2 linked regions of the Rhodovastum atsumiense genome follow. The protein of the gene in region 1 interacts with the protein of each later gene in a pairwise test. Links are inferred from orthologs where the notes say so. Each region holds a gene or a part of one and is shown on either strand. Other genes may lie near its edges. The genes, in order: NBY65_RS22790 and grxD.

Region 1 (10,369 bases):
ACCCTGCAGGTTGGCGCCCTGACCACCACCGCGCTGGCCGCCATCCCGGAGCTGGACCGGGCCCATGGCTTCCGCGCGGGCCAGCTCGCAGTGATGTCGGCCGAACAGCTCAGGGCGTTGTTCGATGTCAGTTGAGCGGTCGCCCCTGCCACCAACGGGGCTTCGCCCCATGGAGTCCCATCACCTTTCGCGCCGGCGGTGACCAAGCGCATAGCCCAGGATCACGCCGAACAGCAGCCCGGCCCAGGGATGGGCCCGCAACGTCGACCCGACCTGCGAAAACACCCCGGGCAACGCCTCGCGCCGTGGCGGGACCTGGCCGGCCTGATCAGGGATGGAGGCCGCCGCCGCACCACCGACCGGCTGTCCCGTTTCGTCGAGAAGGCGCGCCGCACCGCCGGCGGCGCCGATCGGTCGGCCCGTCTCGTCGAGAATGGGCTGCGTGGCCCGGCCCGTTTCAGCCTGTGACATGTTCTGTCCCTCGCGTAAACGCGAGGGACAGAACAGGCAAACCCGGCCGTGGTTGCGCCCGTACTATCGCCCGTACTGGCGGAGATCAGGCCACCAGCGCGGCTCGCTCGCTGCTGGCGCGGGCCCAGGCCAGGGCGGCATCCTCGTCGAACAGCTCGGTCAGCTTCTTCATCATGGTGCCGCCGAGCTCCTCGGCGTCGACGATGGTGACGGCGCGGCGATAGTAGCGGGTCACGTCATGGCCGATGCCGATGGCGATCAGCTCCACCGCGTCACGGCTCTCGATGTCGCGGATCACCTCGCGCAGGTGCTTTTCCAGGTAGTTGCCGGGATTGACCGACAGCGTGCTGTCGTCCACCGGGGCGCCGTCGCTGATCACCATCAGGATGCGGCGGTTCTCCGGGCGCGCGAGCAGCCGGCGATACGCCCATTGCAGCGCCTCGCCGTCAATGTTCTCCTTCAGCAGCCCCTCGCGCAGCATCAGCCCGAGATTCTTGCGGCTGCGGCGCCAGGGCGCGTCGGCGGCCTTGTAGATGATGTGGCGCAGGTCGTTCAGCCGGCCGGGATTGCGCGGCTTGCCGTCGGCGACCCAGCGCTCGCGGCTCTGCCCGCCCTTCCAGGCGCGGGTGGTGAAGCCCAGCACCTCCACCTTCACCGCGCAGCGTTCCAGGGTGCGGGCGAGGATGTCGCCGCACATCGCCGCCACGGTGATCGGCCGGCCGCGCATCGAGCCGGAATTGTCGATCAGCAGCGACACCACGGTGTCGCGGAACTGGGTGTCGCGCTCGCGCTTGTAGGACAGCGCCTGCAGCGGGTTGACCACGACGCGGGCCAGCCGCCCGGCATCGAGCAGCCCTTCCTCCAGGTCGAAATCCCAGGCGCGGGTCTGCTGCGCCAGCAACCGGCGCTGCAGACGGTTGGCGAGCTTGGACACCACCCCCTGCAGATGCTGCAATTGCTGGTCGAGTTGCTGGCGCAGCCGCGTCAGCTCCTCCGGGTCGCAGAGATCCTCGGCCGCGACTTCCTCGTCATGCTGGCGGGTATAGGGGCGGTAGCTGGACTCGGTATCGACGACCGGGCGCTCGCGGCGCGGCTGCGGGCCGCCGGGACGGTCCTCGCCCTCGGCCGCCATCGCCTCTTCTTCCGCCTGCTCGGCGGACTGGTCGTCGGTGGCCTCGCCCTCGACCTGCTCGGGCTGGGCGCCGAGGATGCTCTCGGCGTCGGAGTCGCTCTGGCCCTCGCCCTGCTGGCTGTTGTCCTGCTGGCCGGATTGCTCGCCCTGGTCGTCGCCCGGCTCGCCCTCGTCGGGCTCGGCGTCGGCCTCTGCCTCGGCAAGGTCCATGGCGGCGAGCAGGCGGCGGGCGGCACGCGCGAAGGTCGCCTGGTCGTCGCGGGCGGCGGCCATTTCCTCGATGGCGCGGTCGGCCCGCTCGCCAAGCGTGCCGCGCCACAGATCCAGCACGCGCTGCGCCGACTCCGGCGCGGGCTCGCCGGAGAGGCGCTCGCGCACCAGCAGGGACAGCGCCGCGGAGACTGGCAACTGGTCCTTGCGGGTCATGCGGTCATAGCCCTCGACCTCGCATTCATCGGCGAGGCGGGCACGCAGGTTGGAAGCGACCCCGTCCATGTGGCGGGCGCCGACCACCTCGACGCGGGCCTGTTCCAGCGCGTCGTAGACGTCGCGCGCCTCGCGCCGGGCGGGGGCACGGGCGGCGTGCACGGCATCGTCATGATAGCGCACCCGCAAGGCGAGGCTGTCGGCCACGCCACGCAGCCGCGCCATCTCGCCCGGCGGCAGCGCGCGCGTGGGCAGTGGCAGGCGGGCACGCTTGCCGGCGAGCCCGGAGGGACCGGGCTGGAAGGCGACCTGCACTTCGTTGTTGTGGGCGATGGCACGCAGCGCGCCGGCGGTGGCGCGCTTGAACTCCTCGGCCCGGGTGGTGTCCTTGCCCCCGCTTCCACTCATGCCTGCAGACGCTCCTTCAGCCGCGACGGATCAGGTTGCCCGTCGGCAGGTCCTGGTTGAAGCAACGCTGGAAGTACTCGGCCACCGTGCTGCGCTCGGCCTCGTCGCACTTGTTCAGGAAGGTCAGCCGGAAGGCGAAGCCGACATCATTGAAGATGCGGGCGTTCTCGGCCCAGGTGATGACGGTGCGCGGCGACATCACGGTGGAGATGTCGCCGTTGATGAAGCCGGCGCGGGTCAGTTCGGCACAGGCGACCATGCTCTCGATCTGCTTGCGCATCGCCTGGTCAGTGCCGTCGAGGCCCATCTTGGCCAGGACGATCTCGGTTTCCTGCGCGTGCGGCAGGTAGTTCAGCGTGGCCACGATGTTCCAGCGGTCCATCTGGCCCTGATTGATCTGCTGGGTGCCGTGATAGAGGCCGGTGGTGTCGCCGAGGCCCACGGTGTTGGCGGTGGAGAACAGGCGGAAGCTGCGATGCGGGCGGATCACCTTGTTCTGGTCGAGCAGCGTCAGCCGGCCTTCGACCTCGAGCACGCGCTGGATGACGAACATCACGTCGGGACGGCCGGCATCGTATTCGTCGAACACCAGGGCGCAGGCATGCTGCAGCGCCCAGGGCAGGATGCCCTCGCGGAACTCGGTGATCTGCTTGCCTTCCTTCAGGACGATCGCGTCCTTGCCGATCAGGTCGATGCGGCTGATGTGGCTGTCGAGATTGACGCGGATGCAGGGCCAGTTCAGCCGCGCCGCGACCTGCTCGATATGGGTCGACTTGCCGGTGCCGTGGTAGCCCTGGATCATGACCCGGCGGTTGAAGGCGAAGCCGGCGAGGATGGCCAGCGTCGTCTCCGGATCGAAGCGATAAGCAGGGTCGACATCCGGCACGTGCTCGGTGCGCACCGAGAACGCCGGAACCTCCATGTCGCTGTCCACCCCGAAGGTCTCGCGCGCATTCACCGTGGTGTCCGGCAGATCGATCGCCGAGGTCGGCATGGCGCGGGTGTCGGAGAGAGCGGCTACCTTGGTCATAGGCCAGTCATCCTGTGTTCTTGGGGGCAGACTACACCCGGCATCGGACTCGGACAGAGAGTAGGCGAGAGCCGGACCGGCGTCACCCCGCCGCGGCAACCCGTTGCCCGCCCGCCAGATGGCCGCGCAGGGCGGCATAGGCGAGGTTGATGCACTTCAGCCGCTCCTCGGAGGCGCGGTCGCCGTTGTTGGCGTCCGGATGGTGGCGCTTGGCCAGTTCCTTCCAGCGCGCCTTCACCTCGGCCAGCGTCACCGGCCAGGTCAGGCCGAGCGTGGCCAGCGGCTCGCGCATCTCCGCCGGCGGCTCGTCGTGGCGCGACGCGGCGCCCGCCCGCAGCCGGGCCGCGTCCAGCAGGTGCAACGGATCGCGCGCCAGCGCTTCCTCGATGCGCTGCGCCCCGATATGGCCAAGCGGCCAGGAAGGACGCTGCCAGGACGTGTCGGCGCGCAGTTGCGCCTCGATCTCGCCCGGCGACATGCCTTTGTAGAAGTCCCACGAGGCGTTGTAGGCGCGCACGTGCTCGAGGCAGAACCACCAGTAGTCGTTCAGCTGGCTGCGTGACTTCGGCGCACGGTACTCGCCGAAGCCGCCGCAGCCAGGCATGTCGCAGTGTCGGCCCGGCGCCCGCGGATCGGGCGCGTAGGCCCGGGGTCGCGAAGTGCGTCGGGTCATCGACACGATATGTGCGGTGATCGCCGGCGTTTGCAAAGGGGGTATCGCACTGGCGGGCGACACGGCGACGGGATATCCTCCGGGCATGACGACACGCGCTGATCGCATGGCCGCCGTGCTGGAACGGCAGCTCTCCCCGACCCTGCTGCGGATCGAGGACGACTCCGCCCGCCATGCCGGCCATGCCGGCGCCGCACCGGGCGGCGAGACGCATTACAGCGTGCTCGTGGTCTCCCCCGGCTTCCGCGGGCAGGGCCGCCTTGCCCGCTCGCGCGCGGTGCATGCCCTGCTGGAAGCCGAATTCGCCAGCGGCCTGCACGCGCTCGCCCTGACGCTGCGCACCCCCGAGGAACACGCGACCCTCGGCGGCGCCTGAACACCACGTCACGGCACCGGATCAATACGGCTTGAACATGGCTGCCGGGTCCATGGGACACCGGCGCCGTCCGCACCGTGCCTGTGCCATAGTGGCGCGGCATCGCCCCCACAGCCGCGCGCGACCGATGTCCGGCGCGCTTGCGTGCCCGCGCGGGGGGAATGGGTGCGATCACTCTTTGTCATGGTGAGTCCGGCCATCTCCGCGCAGCGCCGTGTTGGCAACGGATTAATACGGATCTGATCACAACCCGTAGTCTTGCGGGAAACTTGCACTTAACTAATCGCGCTGCATTCTCCCGTAAACCGACAATGGGAGTGGCAGCCGTGGCGACAAGCCGGCTCATCAGCCGCAACGTGAAGGGCTCGCAGGGGCGCACCAGCATGCGTCTCGAACCGGAACTCTGGGACGCGCTCGAGGAAATGTGCCGGCGCGAGCGCATGCCGATCCGCGAAATGGTCCGTCGGATCGGCGCCGAGGCGCCACCCGGGGGACGCACCAGCGCGGTGCGCGTGCGCCTGATCACCTATTTCCGCGAGGCCGCGACCGAAGGTGGCCACGTGGCTGCCGGGCACGGCGCCTTGCCGTCGGATACGGTGATGTCCGGCTGACGCCGGTCACGTGGTCCCGTCGGCCGCCCCGGCCGCCTCGGACCCGGAACCGCGATACAAACGAGGCCAGCGGCGGCGCACGGCATCGCGGGTATCCGCGTAGCCGTAGCACGTATTCAACAGGACGGGCCTCGCCTCCTCCGCTGGCGCCTGTCCGGCCTCGGCCAGTTGCCGGCGGTGCTCCTCGGCGCGGCGCAGCCGTACTGGCCACAACGTCTGATAGGCGGTCGTGGCCATCTGCTGCAGCATTTCCCGCAGATGCGTGCAGCCATCGATGCCGCCGACCCGGGCATTCGCCTCCCTGAGGAAGCCGGGCCCGATCGTCAGCCCGGCCAGGCGATCGAAATGCCGGCCACTCTGCCGGCACACGTCGAACGGCCCGTACGCCGTGACCGCCTCGAAGGCGACGATGACCATGTCCTCGTCCACCGTCATGCGCGCCCACATGTCATGCAGCGGCTCGCCCGGCTCGATCCGCCCGCCAGGACGGTCGAGCCCGTCGAAGCCGCGCGTCTTGGTGTCGCGCAGATGGGCCTCGATGTCGAACAGGCCGTCGGCGCGATGATAGCCGCGCAGGCTGATGTCTCGTAGGTGGATCAGTTCGCGCTCGGTGGCGGTGCTCAACGGCATCTGGCGTTCTCTCCCGTGCGGCGCCGCGGCTGCAACCACGGGCCTTTGTTTTGCTGCATCGCAGCGATATTGGGCCGTCAGGCCGGCGGAACAAGTTCAGCGCATGATCGCGCGCGGCGAACCGGCGGAGCGCCTTCAGGCGGCCGGTTCGCCGGCGATCGGAACGCCGCCACAGGCCCGCATCAGCTCGGCCACCTCGGCGATGGCGGCCTCGGCGGCCGCGACATCGGTGCCCTTGGCGACGATGGCGACGCCGTTGCCGGTGAGCCGGTAATAAGGATAGCTGCCGATATCGAGATCGGGATGGCGCGCCTGGATCGCCGCGAGCCCCTCGGCGAGCCGCCCTTCCGGCACTTCCCCGGTGTGCACCGCCCGCGACAGCACCGGCGCGCCGCCGGCGAGTTTCGGCGCCAGCACCTCGAACATCGCCTGCATGATCCGCGGCACCCCGGCGAAGACATGCACATTGCCGATGGTGAAGCCCGGCGCGATCGAGACCGGGTTGTCGATCAGCTCGGCACCGCGCGGCAGCGTCGCCATGCGCTGGCGCGCCGCATTGAACTCGCCGGGCCGGTAATGGCGGTCCAGCCGCGCCCAGGCTTCCGGATGCTTCTCCCACGGCACACCGAAGGCGGCGGCGACGCATTCGCTGGTGATGTCGTCATGAGTCGGGCCGATGCCGCCGGTGGTGAAGACGTGGTCGAAACGGGCGCGGACCTCGTTGACGGTGGCGACGATGGTCTCGGCGATATCCGGGATGACACGTACTTCGCGCAGGGGGATGCCGATTTCACCGAGTCGGGTGGCGAGAAATTTGATATTCGCGTCCTGGGTGCGGCCGGACAGCACCTCGTTGCCGATCACCAGCAGGCAGGCCGTGGGGTTGGCATGGTCCGGCATCGCATCCTCCTTCGCTGGGGCGATGGTGGCAGCCCCGTCCCAGGCCGCCAAGCGCGGAACCCGCGTCGCCGCGCTCCGTAACCCGCATACCGGATCAACGGAGGATCCCTCCCATGCGCCTCGCCCTCCCCTGTTTGGTGTCCCTGCTCGTTCTCGGCGGATGTACCGCGCTCGAATACCAGGCTGGCGACAGCTTCGAACGCACCCGGCAACTGGCCGAGGCCGGGGATCCCTCGGCCCAGCTCGATCTCGCTCGCATGTACGCGGCGCCGGACCGCTTCCCGCAAACCCGGGGAACCGCCCCCGACCCCACCAAGGCCGCGGAATGGTGCTTCATCGCCAGCGCCGGCCCCGCCCCCCGCGCCGACATCGCCGCGCGCGGCCCCTCCTGCGTCGAGATCCTGCGCACCATCCCCGCCCGGCAGGCCTCGGTCGGCCAGACCATGGCGCAGGCCTGGCTGCTCGGCCCGCAGGACTACATCGAGCGCTGAGCGCCCGCCGGCGGCCCGGTCAGAGAAAGTCGCGCAGCAGCGGCACCAGCGGCAGGTCGGCTTCCGGCATCGGATACTCGGAAAGCTTCTCCGGCCGCACCCAGGCCAGGGCCTGGCCCTCGCGTGGCTGCGGCCGCCCCTTCCAGCGCCGGCAGAGGAACAGCGGCATCAGCAGGTGGAAGCGCTCGTAGCGGTGGGAGGCAAAGGCGAAGGGTGCGAGACAGGCCGCCGCCACGTCGATGCCCAGCTCCTCGCGCAGTTCGCGGATCAGCGCCGCCTCCGGCGTCTCGCCGGGATTGAGCTTGCCACCGGGGAATTCCCACAGCCCGGCCATCCGCTTGCCCTCCGGGCGGCGGGCCAGCAGCACGCGGCCATCGGCGTCGATCAGGGCACAGGCGGCGACCAGCAGCAGCGGACTCGATCCCGCCGGAGCCGGGCCGCAGGATTCGGGCTCGACTTCCGGCTCCGGGCCGCCAAACAAATCCTCCCGCGTGGCCTGGAACCGCAGCACGCGCTGCTCGGCATTCAGCGACAGGAACTTCTCCCGCCCCTCGCCCACCTGGCGGAAGCCAATGCGGCGCAGCACCGCGACCGAGCCGGCATTGTCATGCGCGGCCGTCGCCTCCAGCCGCACCAGGTCGAGATTGGCCAGCGCCCAGCGCGCCAGCCGCGCCGCGGCCTCGCTGGCCACGCCATGGCGCCAGAAACGCTGCCCGACCCAGTAGCCGAGACTCGCGGTCTTGCGCGCCTTGTCCACCCGCAGCCCGACACCGCCGACGATGATCTCCCGCTCCCCCTCGGTGCCGGTGACGGCGAGATGGTAGGCGGTGCCCTGCCGCAGCGACTCGGCGGCGGAGCGGATCCACTCGTCGGCCAGTTCGCGCCGGTATGGGAACGGCACCGCGGCGAGGTTGCGCGTGACCATCCAGTCATTGATCAGCCGGTGCAGCTCCGCCGCGTCCTCGGGCTTGTAGGGACGCAGGATCAGCCGCTCGGTGGCGAGCGGCGTGAAATCATCCGAGGCTTCCTCTGCCTCGGCGGGCGGCCCCGGCTCAGGGGAGGACGACTCCACCGGGGCTTGCGGAGGCGGGACAGCCGAGGCTGCGGCCACGTCGAGGTCCCCCTCTTCGGGCACGTTGGCTTCGGCGGAGGACGGGGCTGGCTGCTGGGTAGGGCGACGACGGGGCGGCATGGCAACGGAGTGCCGCAGACCGGGCCGCGTCGCAAGAGCGTCCGGCGCAACCGGTACGCCGGAAGGCGCCTCCCGCTTCACGAGCGTGTGGTGGACAGGACCACCATGACCAGGGAATGGCAGTGCCGGCGACGGAAACGCATCATCGCGATCTCGCAGACATGTACATTAGTACATGATGCTTGCCCCCCACCCGGGCTGCAACGATTTTGTCGGGGGTCGATCCCCGGCGGCATCATGGGATGCCGCACGGGAAGTCAGCGATTTGGAACGTATGCGAAATAAAGCGCGTGGCGCGGGTCACCCGGATCCCCCCGCGCCGTCACCTCCTGGCACTGCCAGCCAAGCCCGACCTCCCGCAACGCCGCCTCGAACGCCGTCGAGCGGTCGGCCGACCAGACCGCCAGGCACCCGCCCGGCAGCAGCGCAGCCCGGATCAGCCGCAGCCCCGTCGTGCCATAGAGCGAGCCATTGTCCTCCAGCGTCAGCGCACCCGGACCGTTGTCGACATCAAGCAGCACCGCATCCCAGCCGGGACCAGGGGCCCGTAACAGCGCCGACACGTCCTCGCAGCGCACGCATACCCGCGGGTCCTCGAGCGGACGGCCGGCCAAACCCGCCAGCGGGCCACGGTTCCAGGCGAGCACCTCGGGGAAAATCTCCGCCACCTCGACCCTCGCCGAGGGCGGCAGGACGTCCAGGGCAGCCCGCACCATGAAGCCCATGCCCAGGCCACCGATCAACACACGCGGCGCCGGACCAGGCAACGCCGCGCAGGCCCGGCGCGCCATCACCTCTTCGGAATGATGGGCGCGGCTGGACATCAGCTCCCAGCCATTGAAACGAATCTCATACGTGCCGCCACGCCGGCGCAGCACGATCCGGGCCTCGGGGCTACCCGCGGCTGCAAGCTCGATCCATTCTTCCATGCCGGCCCCACCCGTGCGGGGCGCTGCCCCACCCCCGCCAGGAGGCCTTGCCTCCTGGACCTCCACCAAGGGCGAAGCCCTTGGATCCCATCACCTATACCGCTTCCACCGCCTCGTGCTGCTCGGCCTGCAAGGCCCACATCCTCGCATAGACCCCGCCGAGCGCGAGCAACTCCGCATGCGTGCCACGCTCGGCCACGCCACCATCCACCAGCACCAGGATCTGGTCGGCATCCACGACCGTGGACAGCCGGTGCGCGATCGTCAGCGTCGTGCGATCCCGCGACACCGCCCGCAAGGCCGTCTGGATCTCCTGTTCGGTGTGCGTATCAAGCGCACTGGTCGCCTCGTCCAGGATCAGGATGCGCGGGTCCTTCAGGATGGTGCGGGCAATGGCAACCCGCTGCTTCTCGCCACCCGACAGCTTCAAGCCGCGCTCGCCCACCCTGGTGTCGTAGCCGTCCGGCAAACGCAGGACGAAATCATGCACCTGCGCCAGCCGCGCCGCCGCCTCGATCTCGGCCTGGGTCGCGCCCGGCCGGCCATAGGCGATGTTGTAGCGGATCGTGTCGTTGAACAGCACAGTGTCCTGCGGCACCACGCCAATGGCCGCGCGCAGGCTCTCCTGCGTCACCTCCCGCACGTCCTGGCCATCGACCAGCACCCGCCCGCCGGTCACGTCATAGAAGCGGAACAACAGCCGGCTGATGGTCGATTTGCCGGCCCCCGTTGGCCCGACGATCGCCAGGCGTCCCCCCGCCGGCACCCGGAACGAGACGCCCTTGAGGATGCCGCGGTCCGGGCGATAGCCGAACTGCACCTCCTCGAACACCACCTCCCCGCCCCGCGCCTGCAGCGCCGGCGCGCCCGGGCGGTCGGCGACCTCCGCGGGCACCCGCATCAGCCGGAACATCTGCTCCATGTCGGTCAGGCCCTGCCGGATCTCGCGGTAGACAAAGCCGAGCATGTTGAGCGGCTGGTACAGTTGCATCAGATAGGTGTTGACCAGCACGAAACGTCCGACCGTCAGCGTGCCCGCCACCACTTCCTGCGCCGCCATCAGCATCACCACCGCCAGCGTCGCCGAGATGATCGCCGCC
Region 2 (10,203 bases), 2.1 Mb from region 1 along the record:
GCGGCGCCCAGGCGGTGGCCGAGGCGTGGCGCAACCTGACCGCCACCGGCGCCACCCCGCTCGCCGTCACCGACAACATGAACTTCGGCAACCCCGAGAAGCCGGAGATCATGGGCCAGTTCGCCGCCGCCATCCGCGGCATGTCGGCCGCCTGCGTCGCACTGGATTTCCCGGTCGTGAGCGGCAATGTCAGCCTCTACAACGAGACCGAGGGCCTGCCGATCCTGCCCGCCCCGGCCATCGGCGGCCTCGGCGTGCTGGAGAATGCGGCCCAGGCAGTCGGGCTGGCGCTGGCGCCGGGGCTGGATCTGGTGCTGATCGGCGAGACCCGCGGCCATCTCGGCCAGTCGCTGTGGCTGCGCGAGATCGCCGGCCAGGAAGCCGGTCCGCCGCCGCCGGTCGACCTGGTGGCGGAACGGCGCAACGGTGACTTCGTCCGCGCCGAGATCCTGGCCGGGCGGGTGCGCGCCTGCCACGACGTCTCCGATGGCGGGCTGCTGGTGGCGGTGGCGGAAATGGCGCTGGCCGGCAATACCGGCGTGCGGCTGCTGCCCGCCGCCGAAGGCATCCCCCCGCATGCGTGGTGGTTCGGCGAAGACCAGGCGCGCTACGTGCTCGCGGTCAGCGACGCCGCCGCCCTGCTGGCCGCCGCCACCGCGGCCGGCATTCCGGCGCGGCGGCTTGGCCGTGCCGGCGATGGGGATTTGACACTTCCCTCTGGCGACACCATTTCGCTGGATACGCTGCGTGCGGCACATGAACGGTTCCTGCCGACGCTGATGGGTCGCTGAAACACGAGGGGAGACGCAGACCGGATGGCGATGTCGGCAAGCGAGATCGAGGCCCTGATCAAAGTGGCCCTGCCGGATGCGCGCGTAACCATCGAGGACCTCGCGGGCGACGGCGACCATTACGCCGCCAGCGTGGTCAGCGAGAGTTTCCGCGGCATCTCGCGCGTGCGGCAGCACCAGATCGTCTACGCCGCCCTCAGCGGCCGCATGGGAGGGGAGTTGCACGCCCTCGCCCTGCAGACCTCCGCTCCAGAATAAGGACTCCCCTGATGTCCAATCCCGTCTTCGAGCGCATCCAGGCCGAGATCACCGAAAACCCGGTGATGCTGTACATGAAGGGCACGGCCGCCTTCCCGCAATGCGGCTTCTCCGCCCGGGTGGTGCAGATCCTCACCCATGTCGGCGTGCCGTTCAAAACCGCCAACGTGCTGGAGGACGCCGAGCTGCGCGAGGGCATCAAGCAGTTCTCCAACTGGCCGACCATCCCGCAGCTCTACATCAAGGGCGAGTTCATCGGCGGCTGCGACATCGTCACCGAGATGTTCCAGTCCGGCGAGCTGGCCACCACCCTGGCCGACAAGGGCATCGCCCCCGCGACCCAGGGCTGATCGTCCCGCTGCTTCGGAATGACGCCCCCCGGTGCCCGGCACCGGGGGGTTTTTCTGTGCGCCAACCCGGCCGGCCCGACGGTGTTCTCCCCCCGTCATCCATCCGGAGGGACCCCATGGGCGCACTGCACCGCCTCACCTGCCGTCGCTGTCTCGGGCGCACCCTGGCCGCCTCGGCGGTGCTCGCGCCTGTCGCCGCCGCCTTCGCCGCCCGCCCGGCACGGGCCCAGGCCGGCGAGCCACGCAGCACCCGCAGCACCATGCTCGATGCCGGCGCCAGCATGCTGCAATCCAAACGCCCGGTGGACGCGATGAGCGCCTATCTCAACGGCTTTCACTTCTACGCCGATGACATGGGCCGCGTGGTCGAGGCATTTCATTACTGCACGCACCTGACGGAAGATTTCCACCAGTGCGTGATCTTCGACTCCGACCGCGACACCGCGAAGCTGATCGGCATCGAATACATCGTCAGCGAAAGGCTGTTCCGCAGCCTGCCCGCGGACGAAAAGCGGCTCTGGCACAGCCACGACTATGAAGTCGCATCGGGCCAACTGGTCGCCCCCGGACTGCCCCGGGTCGCGGAATACGCCTTGATGCGCGACCTGGTCACCACCTACGGCAAGACCTGGCACACCTGGCAGATCGACCGCGACGGCGACCTGCCGCTCGGCATCCCGCAGTTGATGATGGGCTTCACCGCCGACGGCCAGCTCGACCCGAAGCGGCTGGAAGCCCGCAATCAACGCCTGGACACACCGCAGGCGGCGCTGCGGCAGGAACGGGGCGATATTCCCGCCCCTTCGGTCGATGCCGGGGCGAATGCCTGGCAGTCGGGGCGGACCATGCAACTCACGCTGCAGGAAATGGCCGTGCGCGGACGCGGCTGAGCGGCCTGCGGCACCGGCGCCGCCGAACGCGAGGAGTGACCGGTCAGGCCGGCTGAACGGCGCGGTAGAAGATCAGCGTGTCGCGCAGGGTGCCATCGGCGTCGCGGGTGTCCCCGGGAATGCACCCGGCCTCGGTCCAGCCGAGCCCGCGCACCAGATGCTCGGCGGCATCACCAGCGCGGGTGTCGAGCACCAGCAGGCTGCGCCCGGCCTGCCGCGCCGCGGCTTCGGCCTGCTGCATCAGCAGGCGCCCGATGCCGCGGCGGCGCGCGCCGGCCTGCACCAGCAACTTTTGCAGGTTGGCCCGGTGCGACTGGTCCGGTGGCAAACCGAGATCGAGCTGGACCGTCCCCACCAGCTCCCCCTCCGCCCAGGCGGCGAGCACGCAGCGCCGGCCCGTCGCCACCTCGGTCGCGGCCTGGCGCCAGACGGCACGGGCGTCGCCGGAATCGACGCAATCCTTCATGACCTCGGCCAGCCGCGCCGCCGCCGAGGCCACCCCCACCGCATCGAGCTCCCGCACCACCACGCCGGTCAGCGGCTTGGCATAGGCGAACTCCAGCGAGTGCGAGAGGTCGTCCAACACCCGGATCGGTCCCTGCCGCACATAGGCGTGCTTTTCGTAGAAGCGGTGCGCCCGCTCGAAGCGGGTGTCGCTCCAGAGCTTCATCGCGGTGGCGCCGTGCGCCCGGGCATGCGCCTCCGCCGTCGTGATCAGCGCCTGGGCGACGCCGCGGCCACGCTGGGGGCGTGCGACGTACAGCTTGCAGATCTCCCAGGCACCCTCGCCGAGCGGGTGGGTGCCGACCATGCCGACCACGGCGCCGCCCGCCTCGGCCACCCACAGCGCCCCGTCCCGTTCGGCGAAATAGGTGGCGAGGGCACGCAGCTCCGGCACCTCGCCGTCGAGGTCCATGACGCAGCCGGGATACTCGGACCAGCAGGACGCGATCAGCGCGATGATGCCCGCCGCATCGTCGTCCCGGCCGGGCCGCAGCCGGGTCACCTCAGGCCGTGGGTGAAGGCGGCGATGCGCTCCATCGCCCGCGCCAGGGTGGCGTCGTCGGTAGCGTAGCTGATGCGCAGATAGGGGCTCATGCCGAAGGCGGCACCGTGCACCAGCGCGACGTGCTGCTCGTCCAGCAAGGCCAGCGCGAAATCCTCGTCCGTCTGCAGCAGGCGCCCGCCGGCAGTGGTACGGCCGAGGCAACCCGCGACATTGGGGAAGACATAGAAGGCGCCTTCCGGCCGGTGGCAGGAGAGGCCCGGGCAGGCGTTCAGCGCATCGACCACGAAGTCGCGGCGGCGGCGATAGACCGCGGCACGCTCGGCCACCAGCTCCTGCGGCCCGTCCAGCGCCGCCACGGCGGCGGCCTGGCCGATGGTGGAGACGCCGGCGGCGACATGGCCCTGCACCGTGACCATGGCGCGGATCAGATCCCGCGGCCCCCCGGCATAGCCGATGCGCCAGCCGGTCATGGCGTAGGTCTTAGACACGCCGCCGACCGTCAGCGTGCGCGCGCGCAGCCGCGGCTCGATCTCGGCCAGCGTCACGTAGGGCTCATCGCCGTAGTAGAGATGCGCGTACATGTCGTCGGACATGATCCAGACATGCGGATGGCGCAGCATCACCTCGGCGAGGGCGGCAAGCTCCGCGCGGCTCGGCACCGCCCCGGTGGGATTGTTCGGGAAGTTCAGGATCAGCCAGCGGGTGCGCGGCGTGATGGCGGCATCCAGGTCCTCCGGGCGCAGCCGGAACCCGTTGTTCTGCGGGCAGGTCACGTGCACCGGCTCGCCGCCGATCAGACGTGTGGTCAGGCTGTAGGCGACCCAGGAGGGCACCGGGATGACGACCTCGTCGCCTTCGTCCACGGTTGCCGCCAGGGCATTGTAGATGACCTGCTTGGCGCCGTTCGAGATCATGACCTCGTCGAGGCCGAATTCCAGGCCGTGGTCGCGGCGGAACTGCCGGCACACTGCGTCCTTCAGCGCCCGCGTGCCGTCCTGCGGTGGGTATTTGGTGTCACCGGCCAGCGCCGCCGCGTGCGCCGCCGCGATCACGTGCGGCGGCGTCGCGAAATCCGGCTCGCCGATGGTCAGCGACACCACGTCGTGGCCGGCCTCGCGCAGGGCGCGCGCCTTGTTGGTCATGGCGACGGTCGCCGCGACCTGGGCACGGCCGAGCCGCTGCGCGAGGGCCGGCATGGTTACGACAGGCCCTGGCAGAAATGCTGGATGCGGCGGCAGGCTTCCCGCAGGCTGTCCGTATCGGTGGCGTAGCTGATGCGGAAATGGCCGGGGAACATGAAGGCCGCCCCATGCACCGCGGCCACGCCTTCCTCGTCCAGCAGGGCGATGACGAAGCTCTCGTCGTCGGTGATCTTCGCGCCCTTGCGGCTGGTCTTGCCGATGCAGCCATGCACCGAGGGGAACACGTAGAACGCGCCCTCCGGCTTGTGGCAGGTGATGCCCGGCGCCTGGTTCAGCATCTCCACCACCAGGTTGCGGCGCTCCTGGTAGACGGCGATCATCTCGTTGATGAAGTCCTGCGGCCCGGTCAGCGCCGCCAGCGCCGCTGCCTGGCTGATCGAGGTGGGGTTCGAGGTCGACTGGCTCTGCAGCTTGTCGAGCGCCTTGATCAGCGTCTTCGGGCCACCGGCGAAGCCGATGCGCCAGCCGGTCATGGCATAGGCCTTGGAGCAGCCGTTCATCGTCAGCGTACGCTCGCGCAGCCGCGGCTCGACCGCCACCACCGTCGCCGGCTTGAACCCGTCATAGGCGAGCTTGTCGTAGATGTCGTCGGTCAGCACCCAGACATGCGGGTGCTTCAGCAGCACGTCGCAGATCGGCCGTAGCTCCTCGGCCGAATAGGCGGCGCCGGTCGGGTTGGAGGGGTTGTTCAGGATCAGCCACTTGGTCTTCGGCGTGATGGCGGCGTCGAGGTCCTCGGCGCGCATCTTGAAACCGGTGTTCTGCCCGGCGGGCACGAAAACCGGGGTGCCATCGGCCAGCGAGACGATGTCGGGGTAGCTGACCCAGCAAGGGGTCGGAATGATCACCTCGTCGCCGGCGTTCAGCGTGGCGACCATGGCATTGAAGATGACCTGCTTGCCACCGGTCGAGACGATCACCTCGTCCGGAGCATACTCGACGCCGAGGTCGTGACGGAACTTCTCGGCAACCGCGCGACGCAGGGCCGGTGTGCCGGAGACGTCCGTGTACTTGGTCTCGCCCGCCTGGATCGCCGCGATAGCGGCATCCTTGATGAATTGCGGGGTGTCGAAATCGGGTTCGCCAGCGGACAGGCCGATCACGTCACGGCCGGCGGCCTTCAGCGCACGCGCCTTGGTGGCGATGGCGATGGTCTGGCTGGGACTGATCCGGTCCAGGCGTTCGGCAGTGAGCTTCATGGGGGCGCATCCCGCATCTGGTCGAAGGGCGGGACCCTAGTCCGGGAAACTGGCAGGGGGCAACGGGTTACCCGGGCAATGAGACGTCGGGGCCGGTATGACAATCCCGGGGCGCTTCAGCGTGCCCCCCGGAAGGAACGGCCCGAAGCCACCCAGACCACCAGCAGCGCCAGCGCGACCAGGCCCAGCACCACCGTCGCAAGCGCGTTCAGCACCGGAGTCGCCCCCAGCCGCAGGGTCGAGAACACCACCATGGGAAGGGTGGAAGCTCCCGGCCCGGAGACGAAGCTGGCGATGACCACGTCATCCAGCGACAGGGTGAAGGCCAGCAGCCAGCCTGACGCCAGCGCCGGGGCGGCCAGCGGCAGCGTGATCTGGAAGAAAGCCTGCAACGGCGAGGCGCCGAGGTCCATCGCCGCGTCCTCCAGCGCCGTGCCGGCATCGTGCAGCCGGGCCTCCACCACCACGGCCACGAAGGCCATCGCGGCGGTGGCATGGGCGACGGTGACGGTGCCGGCACCACGGGCGGGCCAGTCCAGCAGCGTCTGCACTGCCACGAACAGCAGCAGCAGCGCCATGCCGATCAGCAGGTCCGGCAGCACCAGGGGCACGGCCAGCAGCGCCCCGAACAGCGCGCGGCCACGGAAGCGGCGCAGCCGGGCCAGAGCGATCCCGGCCAGCGCCCCCAGCACGGTGGCGATGGTGGCCGACACCGCGGCGATGCGCAGCGACAACAGCGCCGCCTCGATCAACGCGGTGTCGGTCAGCAGTTCCGCATACCATCGTGTGGAGAAACCGGTCCAGACCGTGGTCAGCCGCGAGTCGTTGAAGCTGGTCGCCACCAGCAGCGCGATCGGCAGGTAGAGAAAGGCGTAGCCGGCGAGCAGCCAGCCCAGCAGCAACCGGCTCATCGCGCCCGCCGCACCGCGATGGCGGGAACCAGCAGCACCGCCAGCAGCGCCAGCGACAGCGCCGAGGCCAGCGGCCAGTCGTGATTGTCGAAGAATTCCTGCCAGATGACGCGCCCCATGGTCTGGGAGCCGGGGCTGCCCAGCATCTCCGGGATGACGTATTCGCCGGCGACCGGCACGAACACCAGCACCAGCCCGGCGACGACTCCGGGCAGGGACAGCGGCAGGGTGACGGTCAGGAACACGCGCAGCGGGCCCGCGCCGAGATCGGCGGCGGCCTGCTCCAGCAACGGGTCGGTGCGGGCGAGGCGGGCCTCCAGCGGCAACACCATGAAGGGCAGGTAGGCGTAGACCAGGCCGATCTGCATCGCGAAATCGGTGTGCAGCAGGGGCAGCGGGGTGTCGATCAGGCCGAGGGCCAGCAATGCCGCGTTGATCCAGCCATCGTCGCGCAGCAGGCCGATCCAGGCGGCGATGCGCAGCAGGAAGCCGGTCCAGAACGGCAGCATGACCAGCAACAGCAGCAAGGGCCGGCGCTTCGGCGCGCTGCGGGCGATCGCCAGGGCCATCGGATAGCCGATCAGCAGACACAGCCCGGCCGAGAGCGCGGACACACGCAGGCTGGCGAGGAAGGCATCCCGGTAATACGGGTCGGTCAGCAGCGTGGCGAAATTGCCACCGTTCACTCCGGGCACGAAGGGGGGGATGCCATCGCTGCTCTGCGCGAGCGCGATGACGGCTAGCATCAGGCCGGGCATGGCGACGAAAGCCAGCAGCCAGCCCCAGACCGGGAGAAGGATCAGCGCACGCATGCGTCCCAGGGTCCTGCGCAAATGCAAGCGATGCGTCAAGCTGGCAGGGGAAACGCGCAACCGGAGATCATTATGACAGACTGGCTCCCGCCCGCCCCGGCCCCGATCCGGCGGCGTGTACAGTGATGACCTGGTTCGGGCCGGAGTTCACCGCCTGGAACGAGCTCGCCGCGGCCATCATCCTGTTCATGCTCGCCCATGTCCTGCCGGCCCGGCCCTTCCTGCGGGACCGGCTGACCGACGCCCTGGGCGAAGAAGGCTACCTGCTGGTCTATTCGGCGGTGTCGCTGGTGCTGCTGGGCTGGCTGATCGTCGCCACCGGCCGGGCGCCCCACATCCAGCTCTGGCCGTTCGAGCCCTGGCAACTCTGGGTGCCCAACGTGCTGATGCCGCTGGCCTGCCTGCTGCTGGCCTTCGGCTTCGGCGCCCCCAACCCGCTGTCCTTCGGCGGCTGGGCGGTGGAGCGCTTCGAGGCCGACCGCCCGGGCATCGCCGGGATCACGCGGCATCCGCTGCTGCTGGCCACGCTGTTCTGGTCCGGCGGGCACATCGTGCCGAACGGCGACCTGGCGCATGTGATCCTGTTCGGCTCCTTCGCCTTCTTCAGCCTGATCGGCATGCCGGTCACGGATGCCCGCAAGCAGCGGCAACTGGGACGCCGGACCTGGCTGTGGCTGGCCGGCCGCACTTCCCTGGTGCCCTTCGCCGCACTGCTGTCCGGACGGTGGCAACCCTCGCTGCACCGGTTCAGCGTCCGGCGCCTGGGCGTGGCGGGACTGATCTACCTGGCGTTCCTGGCCTTGCATCCCTGGCTGATCGGCGTGTCGCCCTTGCCGGACCTGCCGGACCTGCCGGGCCTGTCGGGCCTGTCGATCCCGGATATCCAGATGCCGCATTTCCGATGATCCAGGGGGCCGGGCCGCGGCCGCGTCACTGCGTCAGCAGCATGGACGCGGCGGGGGACCAGCGCACCCGCAGCGGATCGCCCGGACGCGGCAGGGCCGGACCGGCCCCTTCCCCCAACGGCCGCGACACCCGCAACGCCGCGCCGTCGGCCAGCCGCAAGGCCAGTTCCAGCGTGCTGCCGCGATAGGTGACGTCCGTCACCGTTCCGGCCAGGGCCTGGGTCGTGATGTCGCCATCAGTGTCGAGCCGCAGCCGCTCGGGGCGCAGGGCGAGCGTCACCCGACTGCCTGGCGCCAGGGCCGAACCGGCGGCCGCGACCAGGCTGCCGCAGCCCAGCCGGAGCCGGGTGACGCCGGGCCCGGACTCGGCGACCACCGCCTCCAGCAGGTTCGCCGCCCCCAGGAACGACGCCACGTAGCGCGTCGCCGGCCGCTCGTACAGCTCGGCCGGTGGCCCCACCTGTTCCAGCCGCCCCCGGTTCAGCACGGCAAGCCGGTCGGCGGTGGCCAGCGCCTCGTCCTGGTCATGCGTCACCAGGATCGCCGTGGTGCCGGTGCGGCGCAGCAACGACACCAGGTCGGCGCGGGTCTCCTCGCGCAATCCCCGATCCAGCGCGGAAAGCGGCTCATCCAGCAGCAGCAACTGGGGCCGCGGGGCCAGCGCGCGGGCCAGCGCCACCCGCTGCTGCTGGCCGCCCGACAGCGCCTGGATGCGCCGCCCGCCGAAGCCCTCCAGCCGCACCAGCGCGAGCAGTTCCTCCACCCGCGCCGCGAGCGCGGGGCCGCGCAGCCCCTGCCGCCGCAGGCCGTAGGCGACATTGCCGGCGACGGTCATGTGCGGGAACAGGGCGTAGCTCTGGAACATCGTGTTCACCGGGCGGCGGTGCGGCGGCAACGCGGTCACGTCCTGCCCATCCAGCGCGATCGTCCCCGAGTCGGGGGCCAGGAAGCCGCCGGCCACCCGCAGCAGCGTGGTCTTGCCGCTGCCGCTCGCCCCCAGCAGCACCAAGATCTCGCCGCTGGCGATGTCGAGGTCGAGCCCGTCCAGCGCCGGGGCCGTGCCGTAGCGGACCCGCAGCCCGCGGATCGAGACCGCAGCCATTCAGCGCCCCGCCTTCACCCGGGCCCACATGCGGCTGCGCGCGCGGGCGGCCTCCGGCGGCACCGGACCAAGGGTGAAGAAGTGCGCCCGCAGCTCGGCGGGCGGATAGATGCCGGGGTCGTCGCGGATTTCGGGGGCGACCATGGGCAGACTGGCCGGCACGGCGTTGGGATAGCGCACCTGGTTGGTGATGCCGGCCATCACCTCCGGCCGCAGCAGGAAGTCGATGAAGGCCAGCGCCTCCTGCGGGTGCGGCGCGTCGCGCGGGATCGCCAGCATGTCAAAGGTGAGCTGCGCCCCCTCGCGCGGCGCCACATAGCGCACCTCCACGCCGCGCCCGGCCTCCCTGGCCCGCGCCCCGGCCTGGATGATGTCGCCGGAATAGCTCAGCGCGAGGCAGGTCTCACCGCTGGCGAGCTGCTCGACGGTGCCGCCGCCGACGAAGGCACGGACATAGGGGCGGATGCCCAGCAGCGTCTTTTCAACCGCGGCAAGGTCGGCGGGATCGGTGCTGTCGGGGCTGCGGCCGAGATAATGCAGCACCGACGGCACCACATCGATCGCCGAATCGAGCAGGGTGATGCCGCAGCGGGCCAGCCGCGACGCGTGCTCGGGGCGGAACAGCAGGTCCCAGGAATCGAGCGGGGCGTCCGGCGCCAGTGCCTTCACCCGCGCCGGGTTGAAGCCGAACCCGGCGGTGCCCCAGAGATAGATGACGCCGAAGCGGTTGCCGGGATCGGAGGTCTCCACCTGCTTCATCAGCGCCGGGTCGAG

Evidence for each region.
Region 2: the proteins of NBY65_RS22790 (region 1) and grxD interact in binary tests that used the Escherichia coli proteins (3 or more experiments, as listed by UniProt). The link is inferred for Rhodovastum atsumiense from one-to-one orthologs.

Annotation. Positions count from the first base shown.
Region 1 is NZ_OW485601.1:5,054,460-5,064,828, reverse strand. Bases 2,976-5,870 are described here. They hold NBY65_RS22790 (BolA family protein), read left to right. Parts: upstream 2,976-4,225; coding sequence 4,226-4,516; downstream 4,517-5,870. Other genes in these bases: NBY65_RS22780 (DUF2889 domain-containing protein), read right to left, coding at 5,134-5,757; NBY65_RS22785 (ribbon-helix-helix domain-containing protein), read left to right, coding at 4,843-5,127; NBY65_RS22795 (J domain-containing protein), read right to left, coding at 3,550-4,140; cobS (cobaltochelatase subunit CobS), read right to left, coding at 2,976-3,467. Also shown: NBY65_RS33905 (beta strand repeat-containing protein), read left to right, coding at 1-135; NBY65_RS22810 (hypothetical protein), read right to left, coding at 181-471; cobaltochelatase subunit CobT, read right to left, coding at 557-2,437; more of cobS, read right to left, coding at 2,454-2,975; NBY65_RS22775 (competence/damage-inducible protein A), read right to left, coding at 5,893-6,657; NBY65_RS22770 (hypothetical protein), read left to right, coding at 6,771-7,148; NBY65_RS22765 (bifunctional GNAT family N-acetyltransferase/(deoxy)nucleoside triphosphate pyrophosphohydrolase), read right to left, coding at 7,168-8,136; NBY65_RS22760 (spermidine synthase family protein), read right to left, coding at 8,598-9,269; NBY65_RS22755 (ABCB family ABC transporter ATP-binding protein/permease), read right to left, coding at 9,364-10,369. UniProt on the Escherichia coli protein: Transcriptional regulator that plays an important role in general stress response. Has many effects on cell morphology, cell growth and cell division. Acts by regulating the transcription of many genes, including dacA (PBP-5), dacC (PBP-6), ampC and mreB.
Region 2 is NZ_OW485601.1:2,941,701-2,951,903, reverse strand. What follows is about bases 1-2,729. They hold grxD (Grx4 family monothiol glutaredoxin), read left to right. Parts: upstream 1-1,060; coding sequence 1,061-1,399; downstream 1,400-2,729. Other genes in these bases: NBY65_RS13380 (GNAT family N-acetyltransferase), read right to left, coding at 2,333-2,729; NBY65_RS13385 (OBAP family protein), read left to right, coding at 1,516-2,289; NBY65_RS13395 (BolA family protein), read left to right, coding at 816-1,049; purL (phosphoribosylformylglycinamidine synthase subunit PurL), read left to right, coding at 1-791. Outside these bases: more of NBY65_RS13380, read right to left, coding at 2,730-3,295; NBY65_RS13375 (pyridoxal phosphate-dependent aminotransferase), read right to left, coding at 3,292-4,494; NBY65_RS13370 (pyridoxal phosphate-dependent aminotransferase), read right to left, coding at 4,497-5,699; NBY65_RS13365 (ABC transporter permease subunit), read right to left, coding at 5,816-6,610; NBY65_RS13360 (ABC transporter permease), read right to left, coding at 6,607-7,422; NBY65_RS13355 (NnrU family protein), read left to right, coding at 7,548-8,327; NBY65_RS13350 (ABC transporter ATP-binding protein), read right to left, coding at 8,353-9,429; NBY65_RS13345 (polyamine ABC transporter substrate-binding protein), read right to left, coding at 9,430-10,203. UniProt on the Escherichia coli protein: Monothiol glutaredoxin involved in the biogenesis of iron-sulfur clusters.